3 regions of the Singulisphaera chitinilytica genome follow, and region 3 is predicted to be linked to each of the others. Evidence: riboswitches for the same ligand, from Rfam matches in the RefSeq annotation. Region 3 holds a riboswitch; each other region holds the start of a gene.
What was found. A riboswitch is a leader RNA that binds a small molecule or an ion and turns the genes downstream of it on or off. The one in region 3 is predicted to bind cobalamin.

Region 1 (4,441 bases), 380 kb from region 3:
CCCGCTGAGTCCAGGCCGGCATGCTGAACGGCTTCTCGATCGGGGCCGAGCGTACGGTGCCGACTCGCCCTTCGAGCTCGACGAAAATGACCTGCTCGGTGTCGCCAGTCCGGGCGGTCAGGGCCAGGTCTCGCGAATAGGACGGGGCCTGGGAGTCAGACAGCTTGACGGGCGAAGGAGCCTCGCGGTTGATGGCCGAGACCACTTGCTCCGCCAGGGCGGCCGGCGTAGGGAACGTCGCCAGGGCCGTGCCGGCGACGTCCTTCGCGGTGATGAGCCGCACGGTTCGGTCGGAGAACCAGTCGGGATGGTTGAACAGGAAGGCCGTCACCCCGTAGAGCGTGACGAATGGAACCAGGGACAACCCTGCATACATGTGCGCACGTCGCACAAGTTTCATGGCCGCGTTGAAGCGGACCCGGGCTCGTGAGCGAGTGGCTGCCGCCGCAGCCGTATTGACCGACATCGTTGACTCCCTGGTGAACTGCGAACCTCGTGAGGGCAATCCGGGCCGAAACGACTCAACGTTCTTCGAGGTCGCCCTTGCTGAAAGCGCGAGGCTTTTCGCCGCCGGTGGCTGAAGGATCAGCCTGCTTTTTCAGGTCGATCGAGCCGGAATCGCCATTCGAGCACCCGGTGAATGCGACCGACAGGATGAGGGCCGCGGCGGCGAAGGATCGCCTCGCGTATGGAGCCATCATGGTGGAAGATCCCTGGATGGAGTCGTTGGGATGAAAGACGTGCGCCATCGGCTCAGTAGGAATCCGAGCTGATGACCTCGCCGCCCGACCTCGTCGAGAGCGCCTGGTAGACTCCGAGCCTCGACCCTGGCGCGAGGTTGTACATATTGGCGGCGGAATCGAAGGTCACGCCCGCCGCGGTGATGGTCGCCGGGTTGATCGACCAGGAGTCGATCGAGTCCTTGAGGAAGCGAACGGACCCATCGACGAACGCGAAGTTGGCACCCCCGGGGTGGAGGCTCGAGGCGTTCGCCACATAACGGGCCCCGAGCACGCCGACCGGCTTCTTGTAGGCGTTGATCGGGTAGTACGTCTCGAACATCGTGTCGTACCAGTACCCCGAGTTCCAGAACTGATTCACCAACTGGTCGGCCTGGGACAGCAGGGAGTGGCCCCGTTCGCCGATGGAGATGGTGTTGCTGGTCCCGTCCCTGATGTCGCTGATGCGAGTGGCACTATACATGTAGATCGTGCCATTCATGTTGCCGACCTGCTGCGGGAAGTTGCTCGCGGAGAGCTTGGGCCTGACGTCCCAGGTCCCCGTGCATCCGGCATAACTGATGAAGGCCTGCTCCCAGTTGCCGGGGGGCGGGGCCTGATAGATCGTCGGGGAGAGGGGCTGAAGTTCCGCCGCGGAGGCATCGCTCGGGCACGCGAATGCCGAGATGGCGACCCCCGCGATGGTCAGGTTGGCTGAATTCTTATACGAGAGGCTGAAGTTGGCGAGGTTGTAGACGGGCGTCTGCTCCATGTACGGCAGGATCATGACGAACATGCTGAAGCCGTCGGCCATCTTGCCCGCCCCGGTGCCGGATGCCGCCCAGAAAGAGCCGGGGGGCAGCGTGCCCGTGGCCGACTCATAATTGGATATGGCCAGGCTCATCTGCTTGAGGTTGTTCGTGCATTGGGCGCGGCGTGCGGCCTCGCGCGCCGCCTGGACGGCGGGGAGCAGCAGCGCGATCAGCACGGCGATGATCGCGATCACCACCAGGAGTTCGATGAGGGTGAAGCCGGTGCGTCGAGGGGGGATGCGCGCAGGCATGGGGGCGGTTCTTTCTGCCGGGCCGGGCAAGAGGAATTCGAATCGCTTCGACCCTCCGGCGCAAGGCTCGTGGCAGACGTTCTGCGAGCGGCCCGCCCGGATGCTCAGTGGCCGAAGCATCGGAACAGCAACTCGACGGGCAGGTCTTCTGGCTTACGGCTCCTGACGGCTCCCGGACCGCCTTCCCGCCCGCGGGCAGTGGCATCGTTGTCCGGAGCCTGGCCGAATACAGCGGCGGCCCCACGACGGATTCTCACCGTCTTCCCTATTATCCCCCGAGACCTCTTGCGTAGTCCGAGGGCACCTGTCGAGAGCGGCATTACACCCTTTCAAACACTCCCGCGTCAAGTCGCGAATCCGAGAATCCGGGATGCCCTCGCGATTTCAACCCCTCAGGCGAATACAAAAAATGATATGATCATTTTCCTCAAAAACGCCAATCCAGCACCGATCGACTGTACGCCTGGGACGAGGCCGCCGTCCATCCTTACAAAACATCATATCAATTGAAACCAGTTATTTATTGGAGGAGTTGTGGAATGGAGTATGAAACGTCCTCTCGGTGCCCCTCCACAAGGCGCGACGCCCCATTCTTTCAACACAAGTCCTTGCCTGGATTTGACAAGAAACGGCTCTCCTATCGGATGGCGGTCTCAGTATGTCGGGGGCACTCGATCCAGGCGAATCCGAACGCCGAACGCTCGATCACCACGGAATCCGCCTTGAGCCTCCGTCGAAATGACACCCGCGGCACCCAGGCGGGATTTCAGGCGGTGCCTATGGGAGCTGGTCAGGACAACCCCTTTTAGAGATGGTTGAGGTCCGGGGCGTCGTCGCTCGCACGTCGCGGAATAGCCGCTGGTGAACGTCCCCGGACCGGCTCCCGCTGAACAGCTATTCGGCTCAGGCAGGTTGATCGAGAACCGCAACAGTGTCGTGACCAGGTCGAACTGCCGGGTCTGCTGCTCGAGCCCGACGTCAGGGGCCAGGTGATGCTGGAGCCTGCGACTTCGGCCTCCCGAGTCGTAAGCGATCGGGTTCTTGCTCAGGAGTACCTCGAGCACGCCGGGCCGAAACTGGCCCTGGACGCAAGAGGGCCTCTCCTCTTCAAATATCGGGTGGCTGTGAGAGGCCGTTCTTGGCGGCCCATGTTGCGAGCGCCAAGCGGAAGATTTGGACCTTGGGGATGTGCGTCTCGCGATGCGCGTTCTCTAGCCAATCTACATACTCGGGCGAACCCTTCATGTGAATGACAGTTTCCCGCTCGGATCGCTCTTCGGGAGATTTCGGCAATTGTCCCATCTTGGGGCGTGCCATCAATTTTACTCCATCAAATATTCAACTTGTTAATTACACCGAGATGATCACTCTAGAGACTCATTCAAAATACTAGCGATTATCAGTTGGCATGGCAAACCCGAATGCGGTTATTGTCACCCGTACAATCCTATGGGGTGAGATCCGGCCAATCACAAGTTGTAATGAACAGATCAACCTGACATCCGGAGCACAATTGACACCCTGAGGGCGTTGAAAATCCGGCGCATCAGCAGTCTTCCGAAAGCGTATGGCACGCCACCTTGGCTCGCCGTTAAGGATGAAGCCCACCAGTCTTCGGTGAAGTCCCTGGAACGCTCCCTCATTCCAACGGCGAAGATGTCTTCGGCCGTCGCGACAAGCATGGCGACACCGACAGAATTCGTTGCGACAACCATCTCCGCCCTGCCCCTGCACCTCGGCTTGGAGATTAGCTAACTGCCGAGACTCGTCCCCAGGGGCGTCGCCACTCATCCCTCATCCCCCGCTCTTCCAAGCTTGCCCAGCCGTCACATGTCGGATAGAATTGCGTATGGTAAGGAGCCACGATACGTTGGCGACCCCTCCGATGGGGTTTAGTTGTCATCGATGACGATGCAATGGAAATCGGAAGAGGGAGCATATTCCCGGGCCTCGAAGTCTCCACGGCGGGATCCTGACCGCCGCGGGCATCTGCTCCGGCTTCCTCACTACGGGATAATTGAACACGTTATCCATCGACAGCCATGACTCATTCCGTGATGCTGGACGTCGTCCTCTATCGGCATGATCGCAAGGGGCGGCTATGTCTCGACGAACGCATCTTCGCCACCTTCGGCAACCTGATCCTCTTCTTCTCCTCGGAAGAATCGCAGATCTGGGAGTGGGCGGAAGTGTCGGCGATCTTCCCGCGACGGTCTGTTGCCCGCGGCACGGTGGTGCGCTATTCGGCCTCCCAACTCAGGCAATTCGGTAGGCAGGCCCGCAAGGGCGGAGCATGCTCCAGGAATTGAACTGCGAAAATTTGCCCAACGGGATGGAGTCGCGGCAATCGCGACCGTCCTGGCGGCATCTCCTTGGTCACGCGGGACGGGCCTGAACTCCGGAGAAAATCGGAAGCCGTGCCCACCGGCGATGAACGCCCCGCGGACGCCAATCGCTGGACATACGACCGCGACTCCCGCCGGCCTTGGCCCGACTCGTCGACCTGGAGCCGGCAGGCCGCATCCTCCGGGCTCCCGCCTCCCAACGCCAGGACATGGTCGGCGACGGCGCGACCGATGACGAGAGATCTTCAAGAAGGCCGTCACGGTCGCGCCGTCGCCGATTACCTGGCCTCGGAGCGTACGGAGCGACTCCGCGG
Region 2 (4,441 bases), 400 kb from region 3:
CGAGGCCGAGCTTCGCGAGCATCTTTGCATGGGCCGGCTCCTGGGATAGATGGGCGGCGATCATCGAGTCGGCCGTCCCGGGCTCCAGGACCTCGGCGATCAAGGCCCCGGCCGTGGCGATCATGCCGTCGAGCACGATCGTTAGCCCGAGGCGCCGGGACTCGGCGAAGAATCCGGCCATCGCTGCGATCTCGAAGCCGGCGACCTCGGCGATCGCCCCGGCCGGATCATCGTCGAGCCTCCGTCGAGCCCGCGCGGTCGCCGACTCGACGACCCGACGCTTCCGTTCGAGAGTCGTGTCATCGGCCCCCGCGCCTCGCCCGACGGCCTTATCGATCGGGACGTCGGCGAGCAGGCATGCCAGGCAGGAGCCCGACGTCGTATTGCCGATGCCCATCTCCCCCGCGGCCACGACCCGCATGCCGGCGTCGCGAGCACGCCGCGCCTGGTCGGCGCCGATCGCCAGAGCTTCATGGAACTCGTCGGGGCTCATGGCGGGCCCCTCGGCCAGGTTGCGGGTCCCGGGGCCGACCCGCCGCACTTCATAGCCCGGATGCGGTGCCATCGGATCGGAACAGGAACCGACGTCGACGAGCACCAACTCGGCGCGGCAAGATTCGGCGAGGACCGTGCTGGCTGCCCCTCCGCGAGAGATCGCTCGAATCATGATCTCGGTGACCGAGGAGGGCCAGGCGGACACCCCCTCGGCGACGACCCCGTGGTCGGCCGCGAAGATGACGACGCGCCTCGGGCTCGTCTTCGGCTCGAGGGTCCCCTGGATCGTGCAGAGGCGCGCGGCCAGGCCCTCGAGCAGCCCGAGGCTCCCCGCCGGCTTGGCCAGGCGATCGAGGCGGTGCAGGGCCGCCTCCGTGATAGCCTCGTCTCGCCCGGGGGACTTGGGGATTGTTGGGTTCACGACGAGGATCGCTCCCCGGCATCGGCACCGATCCAGCGGGTGCATCCCCACCAGCCGATGATGGAGCCGGTCAGGAACAGGGCGGCGGCGATCCCGACGTGGTGGGATTCGAGGTGGTGTGCGAAGAGGATCATCATAGCGCCTTCCTCCTGCGCAGGCCCGCGCCGGCGAGCTTGGCCACCACGCCGAAGACGACTCCCGAGAGCAGGGAGACCGTGCCGAGGAAGATCATGTCATCCGAATGCAAGTCGTGCAGCCACTCCATGCGGTGGGGCTCCTCAAGGATTAAGGTTGCGTGAGAAAAGGTACGGATTCAGGCGTCGGGGCGGGGATACATAAAGAAAGTCCTCCTTTCGTCGCCCGCTCAGTAAGCATCCGACGAGACGACCTCCCCGCCCTGGCGCGTCACCATCGCCGCGACGATGCCGATCGGCGTCCGGTCTTTGAGGAAGCGTGCCGACCCATCAGCCATCAATACGTTTGATCCGGTGCTATGAAAGCTATAGATTTCATTATCATTCGAGCAATTCACCCCGCATGGGCCCGGCGACACCGAGCCGTCGTAGGTGGCCCCGTCGATCACGACCCCCTTGAGGTCGCTGGCCCAGACGCCCCCGGTGACGTGATTGCGAGGCGAGTTGGAGACCGGGGTGCCCGGGACCATGCCGCGACCACGCCAGAACTGGGGCCGATTGGACACTTCGATCACCAGCAGCGTGTTCGAGAGCCCGTCGGTGACCTGTGCAATCGGGCAGCCGTCGTCGATGCGATCCCTGGCCGTGTCCGAGCCCAGGTTGATAATGCCCGAACTGCTCCCCATCCCGAGCATCTTCTGCAAGGCCGCGGAGATCCCATAGGCGCTCCCGTAGTCCCAGGTCGCCCCGCGGTAGATCTGACGCGGAGCACTCGTGCTGCCGTAGAGCGTGAATTCGAAGCCCTCGCGACCGGACTGGGCCGAGGGGCAGGCGAAGATGCCGACCGAGGCCGTCGCGGTCGTCGTGTTCGCCGCGTCGTACCAGTGGACCTGGAAGTTCATGCTGGTGAAGGTCGTCGATTGCTCCATATACGGCAGCAGATGGGCCGGCCAGCCGTGGCGGGGCGGCGAGGGGGGGGAGTCGTAGAAGAGGCCGGTGCTCTGGCTCGGGAAGCAGCTATGGACCTGCTCGAAGCCGTGCAAGCCGAGGCCGATTTGCTTCAGATTATTGAGGCAGGATGCCCGGCGAGCCGCCTCGCGAGCCGCCTGGACCGCCGGCAAGAGCAGGGCGACGAGCACCCCGATGATGGCGATCACCACCAGCAACTCGATCAGCGAGAATGCCGGGCGCCGACGAGCATGTCGTCGAGCCGATGGGAATCCGACGGAGTGAATAGACTGAGACGAAGCCATGAGCAGACCTTCCTGCCGGCTAGGGCAAGGGTCGATGCTCCGGTGCTCCGTAGAAGGCCCTGTGCAGGCGGTCTGCGAGGGGACCCGCTCGGATGCCCGCGGCCGGAGCATCGCAGCAGAATCTCGACGGGCAGGTCTTCTGGCTCTCGGCTCGTAGCGGCCTTCGGACAACCTTCCCGCCTCGCGGCAGTGGTCGTAGCGTCCGAAGCCTGACCGATTACAGCGGCGGCCCCGCGCCGGATTTGCACCGGCTTCCCTATTCTCCCCCTCGCCCGAGTCGGTCGGGCAGGGGGCACCTGTCGAGGGAGATCATTAGAACCACGGGCCGCCCGGCGGTCAAGGATCGTGCCGGCCCAGCGCGTGATGGCTCTGGACAATGAGCCGAGACGTCACGATGCGAAGCGACCTCCGCGAAGGCTAGAAAATCTTGGGAGTGTAGCCTGACGCGGTGATCTCAGGACCGGAAAGCCTGGAGATCCCCATTCGAGGCCACCTTCGGTTTGCCGTGCGGACGATGGGCGAGATCGAGAGGCTCCTGACTTCGCCGGCCGCTCTTCTCCCCGTCCGCCAGGTAGAACTCGGAGAACTGGCCGAAGGTGATGTCGTCGCCCATGACGACCGACGCTTCGGCCTTGCGCAGCTCGGCGTCGAGCCGCGCCTGGGCGACGCGGTGGTCGCGCGTCGGATGACGCAGGTCTTCGAACCTCGTCAGCGGGCGGTAGGTGCGCCCGGCCTTGGTCCGCCGCACCTCCCCGAGCGCGGCGGTCACCCAGCAGCCGTATTTCTCGCTGTAGAACGCCTTGGCGGGTCGTCCCATGTCGCGGTCTCTCTCATGCGGTTCGCGAACTGTTGTCCCGCAGTTTCAGTGCTTTTGCACTCCTACTTGCACTGTGACAGCCGTTCACTAGCCGATGCAACCGCGCATAGAAATCCCCTCGGAGAACAAAATCCCCCAAGGGGTTACATCGAAATGGGCGGCGCTGGATTCGAACCAGCGACTTCCACCGTGTGAGGATGGATAAAATCTCGGCCGAGAAGCCCACGAACCTTCGATCGAGAGAGAACTTACAACATTCGACTCATCATCGCAAGAGGACGCGTAGCCTCTCATGTTTTCGCAAGGATTCTCGGTAAGACGAAAGTCCAAGGCCAGCGCAAAACGGTATGTACCGTTTTGCGATACCAGTCATCTATGACGACGCGGTGAGGATCACATGAATCGTGATCGGTAGGTTTAAGCTCGCCGCACGGTCAGCATCGACGGTCGGGCCGCGATGCATCAGGTGTGGCTGGCCCTGTTCCCGATGGCCATGATGCTCCGCTGTTTCCCGCACGACTGGCCGGGCATCCGCAGCCGGGTCAAGCTCAGCGGGTCATTCCGAGAGCGATCGACGCGGGTCTGGGAGTCGTATCGGGCCCCGTCCCGCGGGTGCTTCGCGCAGCGCCTGCGGCGGCTCCGCGAGTGGTCCCGTCACCGCGAGATGTCGGCATGGCTGCTCAAGCGAGTCGAGGCGCCGTGCGGCCGCTCGCGGGAGTATGCCGCGGCGTACTCGCACCCGGGCGGCCACCGGACGAGCAACATGCTGGACCGGCCGTTGCGCGGGATGAACCGCGACTTCGACCGCGGCCAGTACCTGCACGGCTCGGCCGCGGCCTGCCGGCTCCACTGCCGGGCCTGGGCGTGGCTGGCGAACTACGTCCCCTGGCACCCAGCGGTGGCGCGGGCTAAGGAGGGATGGCGCTACTCCGTTGAGCGGCTCAACCGCCATCGTCTCCAAGACGGCTGGCTTCAGAACCTGCTCGTCTCCGCCTCACTCGGCGGCCACGACTCGTCCCCAAAATCCATGACGGTCAGAAAAGTCATTCAGATCCCCGGCCGGGTTGTGTGTATCCGGGCAGGAGGGATCGGATGGACGAGATGCCGAGCACGCGGGCCAGTCTGCTGGTCCGCCTGAGAGACCCGCGCGACGAGCAGGCCTGGGGCGAATTCGAGCAGATCTACGCGCCGCTGGTCCATCGGCTTGCGCGTCGGAAGGGCCTCCAGGACGCCGACGCCGATGACCTGGTCCAGGAGGTCTTCCGCACCGTGGCAAGCGCGATCGACCGGTGGGATCCCGACCCGTCGCGCGGTCCGTTCC
Region 3 (4,441 bases):
GAGCTGGCGGACCGCCTGCTACCCCGCTGCGAGTCGCTCTGGAACATGTATGGCCCGACGGAGACGACCGTCTGGTCGACCGTCGAGCGGGTCGAACCCTCCGACGGCCCGATCCCGCTGGGGCTTCCGATCGCCAACACGACGGTCCACATCCTCGGGCCCGACCTCAAGCCGGTCCCGCCCGGCGATGAGGGCGAACTCTACATCGGCGGCGCAGGCCTGGCCCGAGGCTACTGGAATCGACCCGAGCTGACCGCCGAACGGTTCATCCCCAACCCGTTCAAGTCGAGGCGAGGTACTCGCCTGTACAAGACGGGAGACCTCGCGCGACGCCACGCCGGGGGCGTCATTGAGTTCCTCGGGCGGGCCGACCATCAGGTCAAGATCCGCGGCCATCGTATCGAGCTCGGTGCGATCGACTCGTGGTTGTCCAGGCATCCCGCCGTCCTTCGGGCGGTGACCGTGGCCCATCAGGAGGTTCTCGACCAGAAGCGACTCGTCTCGTATGTGGTCCTGAGAAAAACCGAGCGAGAAGAGACGCCCCTCGCGACGGCGGGCCCGCTGCGACGGTTCCTGGCAGAGAGGCTGGAAGAATATATGCTCCCGGGCGCTTTCGTCATGCTGGACGAAATGCCGCTGACGCCGAACGGCAAGGTCGACCGCAACGCGCTGCCCGCACCCGGCAACGACGCTCTTCGGCAGGAGATCCCTTACGTCGCACCGCGCGATGACCTCGAGAGGAATCTGGTCGCCGCTTGGGAGGAGGTGCTCGGAGCCAGCCCTGTCGGCATCGAGGACAACTTCTTCGCCCTCGGGGGACATTCGCTGCTCGCCTTGCGGCTCGCGACGAAGGTGGAGCAAGCCTGCGCCGATCGGTTCGCGGTGGCGGACCTGATCCAGGCGCCGACCGTCCGACGGCTTGCCGTAAGGCTACGTGCAGCCCGCCTCGATGCATCCCGCTCGACGCTGGTCGAGGTGCAAGCCGGGAGCTCGAGGCCGCCTTTCATTTGCCTGCCGGGAGGGACGGGGGTGATCGACGGCCTCGGGGCGCTCTCCATTCGCCACCTGGCGGGGTTGCTCGGGCCTGACCAGCCGGTCATCACCTTCGAGTACCCCGCGGCGAATCTGTGCAGGTCCCACACCGTCGATATCGAGGGCCTGGCGAAGACCTTCGTGCGAGACCTCCGGGAACGCTTCCCGGAAGGACCCTACCACATCGGCGGCTACTCGATCGGCGCCTATTTCGCCTTCGAGATGGCCCGCCTGCTCCGCGAAGAAGGATACGAGGTCGCGCTCTTCGCCGGCATCGATATGTGGGGTCTGAATTTCCCCGCGGTGCTCCCCAGGCGCGATCGCTGGAGGCGAAATCTCGTCACCAACCTGCTGCGTCGGCTTCTTTCCTTCATCCGGAAACGGCCGGTACCGTCAGGCCCATCCGCAAGCGTTCAGGCGCCGGACGTCGACCCAGCGGTCCGGCAATTCGAGCGGATGGTGGATACCTACCGAAAGAGCCTGTGGTCTCGCAAATACAACGGACGAATCACCCTGCTCCGGGCGACCGAAGCGATCGACATGCCCGGATTTTGCCTCGACGATCCCGCCAACGGATGCCTACCACTGGCGGACAAAGTCGAAGTCCTGCCCGCCCTCGGCGATCATCTCTCGCTCATGCGCGAGCCGAACATCCAAACGCTGGCCGCATCGCTGAAATGCCTGCTGGATACCGCCCTGCCGGCGTGCGATCGATGACGCTCCACCGCATGAGTTCTACGAATTGGCGGACCGCTTCTTCGGAATTGTGGATGAACCGAGCCGTGATCGTTGCATCCTGCGTGCCGCCGCCGCGATCATGGCCGCCGCCGCTCGCTACGATGCTCACGGAATACTGACTTTGAACATCGACGCCTGCGAGTAACGGGCGGCCGCGCTGGAGTACCTCGCCCAGCAGTACCGTTCGCTGCTGGAAGAGTATCTTGATCGGATTCAGCAGCCCCGTGGACCGACGACAGAGGCCCAGTCAGGTGCGGCACCTGGCCGGGTCCGCGAAGGCGGCCCGGAGAGTTCGTAGCTCATTCACTCGGTCCGTGCAAATCCACCCGTTGTTAGGCCAATTGGGACAACGCGAGTGGATTGCTCCAGCGGGGCAACCGACGAAGGCCGTCTCAACGGGCCGCGAATGCCATTCGCATAAAAGCGTACGCTCACGCTCATCGCAACCCTTGACATTCAAAGCGTCTTATCGCTTCAATAGATCGACTCGATCGGTGCCTCCTGCCCAGGAACCAGGGCGAGGGGATAATAGGGAAGACGGTGCGAATCCGTCGCGGGGCCGCCGCTGTGATCGGCCAGGCTCCCGGACACGTATGCCACTGCCGCGAGGTGGGAAGGCCGTCCGGGGCCGGAAGAGTCGAGAGCCAGAAGACCTGCCCGTCGAGACTTGTTCCGATGCTTCGGCCGAAAGCATCCGGGCGGGCCGCTCGCAGACCGTCTGCTTCGGGCCTCGTGCCGGTGCGTCGAAGCCCGGACCTCACGCCCGACCCGGCGGAAAGGCTGCGACCCCTGTGCGTAACCGACCCTCGACCGCATCCCCTCGCGGCTTCACCCTGATCGAATTGCTGGTGGTCATCGCCATCATCGCCGTCCTGATCGCATTGCTATTGCCCGCCGTGCAGGCCGCACGCGAGGCCGCCCGGCGTGCGCAGTGCTCCAATAATCTCAAGCAGATCGGCATCGCCTTCCACTCGTATCACAGCATCCAGAATGTCTTCCCCGCCGGCGGATTCGGCATGAGCATGGCCAGCCTCACCGTCGCCAATCAGCCGAACGCCCTGGCCAGGCGCATGGCGAGTTGGGGGACGGCCATCCTGCCGTTCGTCGAGCAAGAACCTCTTTACAACAGCATCAACCAGAGCCTCTGGTACATCGAGCCCGCGAACACGACCGCCGGGGCCATCTCGCTTTCCGTCTTCCTCTGCCCGACCAACGCCTATCAGTCGCCCACTCGGCCCAACGGCGATGCCCCGAGTTCGCCCCTGCAGTTCGGGCGCAATGACTACTCGGGCAACTTCGGGGAGCGTGCCCTGCGGTGCTACCCCGAGATGAACTGCCAGAACAACTACGCCGACCAGGGGGACGCGTCGAACCGACCTCGAGGAGTCATGCTCACGTCTTCCCTGCCGAATAGCTCCGTCACCTCCATGACCGACGGGACGACGTACACCGTCGTCGTGGGCGAGGCCCACGAGGCCATGTTCGGCTACTGGATCGGCCACAAGAACTTCCTCGACCAGAGCGCCCCCATCAGCGCCCGCAACGGCACCGTGCCCGGGACGATCTGGGCCTCCTGCCAGGTGACCAAGACCTCGCCCTTGCTGGGCAAGATCGGCTGCGACTTCACCCAGGAATTCGCCAGCTATCACTCGGGCGGGGCCTACTTCGCCTTCGCCGATGGCTCGGCCCGGTTCCTGAAGGAGAGCATCAACCCGAAGGTCCTGGCCGCGGTCCTCTCCCAGCGCGGCGGAGAGATCGTCGGCGCCGATCAGCTCTGATCCTTCCCATACAAGCCTGCTTCTGGGTCTGACTCCCCAAACAGCTTGAACGCACCATCATACAAGAGATTGATAAATCGAAATCGAAATATTAACCTCGATCGACACGCCGGTCACTTCTCCGAGAAAGAAAGCCCATGCTGGCCGGAATTACCGGTCGGCATGGGCCTCGTCTTGCTCGAAATGAATGAGCATCGACTCCGATCAGAATTCTTCCCCGAAGACGACGTCGCCAGTGACGCCGACCTGGTAGGCCGAGACGCGGCGTTCGAAGAAGTTCGCGAGCTCCTGGACGTCCTGGAGCTCCATGAACGCGAACGGGTTGCGGGAGCCGAAGACGGGCGCGATGTCGAGGGACTCGAGCCGGCGGTCGGCCACGTACTCGAGGTACTTCCGCAGATCCTGGGGGCTCATGCCCACCACGCCGAGCGAGAGCACGTCCTGGGCGAAAGCTGTCTCGCAGTCGACGGCCTCGCGGATCATGGCGATCACGTCATTCTCGAGTTGCTCGTCGAAAAGCTCGGGCTCCTCGCGGCGGGCGGTCGAGATCACGTTGAAGGCGAAGGCGATGTGGGCGCTCTCGTCGCGGAAGACCCAGTTGGTCCCCGTCGCCAGTCCGTGGAGCAGCCCCTTCGACCTCAGGAAATACACATAGGCGAATGCCCCGAAGAAGAAGAGCCCCTCGATGCAGGCGGCGAAGCAGATCAGGTTCAGGAGGAACTGCCTGCGGTGCGCGGCGGTCTCCAAGCGGTCGAGCTTCTCGATCGAATCCATCCAGCGGAAGCAGAAGTCCGCCTTGGTCTTGATCGAGGGGATGTTGTTGATGGCCGCGAAGGCCTGCTCGCGCTCGGCCATGTCCGGCAGGTAGTTGTCGAGCAGCGTGAGGTAGAACT

Region 1: it holds a riboswitch for cobalamin, as region 3 does, so the genes downstream of both, ACOYYX_RS21075 (DUF1559 domain-containing protein) here and ACOYYX_RS22550 (DUF1559 domain-containing protein) in region 3, are expected to answer to the same signal.
Region 2: it holds a riboswitch for cobalamin, as region 3 does, so the genes downstream of both, ACOYYX_RS20985 (DUF1559 domain-containing protein) here and ACOYYX_RS22550 (DUF1559 domain-containing protein) in region 3, are expected to answer to the same signal.

What each region holds. Positions count from the first base shown of each region.
Region 1 covers NZ_CP186274.1:5,284,941-5,289,381, forward strand. Annotated here, with positions in the region: gene ACOYYX_RS21065 (hypothetical protein) at 1-466, opposite strand, end outside; gene ACOYYX_RS21070 (hypothetical protein) at 522-701, opposite strand; gene ACOYYX_RS21075 (DUF1559 domain-containing protein) at 754-1,782, opposite strand; cobalamin riboswitch at 1,904-2,105, opposite strand; gene ACOYYX_RS21080 (hypothetical protein) at 2,890-3,099, opposite strand; gene ACOYYX_RS21085 (hypothetical protein) at 3,840-4,091, shown strand.
Region 2 covers NZ_CP186274.1:5,265,395-5,269,835, reverse strand. Annotated here, with positions in the region: gene cobT (nicotinate-nucleotide--dimethylbenzimidazole phosphoribosyltransferase) at 1-916, opposite strand, end outside; gene ACOYYX_RS20995 (hypothetical protein) at 913-1,053, opposite strand; gene ACOYYX_RS20990 (hypothetical protein) at 1,050-1,181, opposite strand; gene ACOYYX_RS20985 (DUF1559 domain-containing protein) at 1,281-2,303, opposite strand; cobalamin riboswitch at 2,416-2,618, opposite strand; gene ACOYYX_RS20980 (hypothetical protein) at 2,758-3,120, opposite strand; gene ACOYYX_RS20975 (hypothetical protein) at 3,578-4,258, shown strand; partial or broken gene ACOYYX_RS20970 (RNA polymerase sigma factor) at 4,213-4,441, shown strand, end outside.
Region 3 covers NZ_CP186274.1:5,665,986-5,670,426, forward strand. Annotated here, with positions in the region: gene ACOYYX_RS22540 (non-ribosomal peptide synthetase) at 1-1,749, shown strand, start outside; gene ACOYYX_RS22545 (hypothetical protein) at 1,775-1,915, shown strand; cobalamin riboswitch at 2,246-2,445, shown strand; gene ACOYYX_RS22550 (DUF1559 domain-containing protein) at 2,562-3,548, shown strand; gene ACOYYX_RS22555 (ribonucleotide-diphosphate reductase subunit beta) at 3,753-4,441, opposite strand, start outside.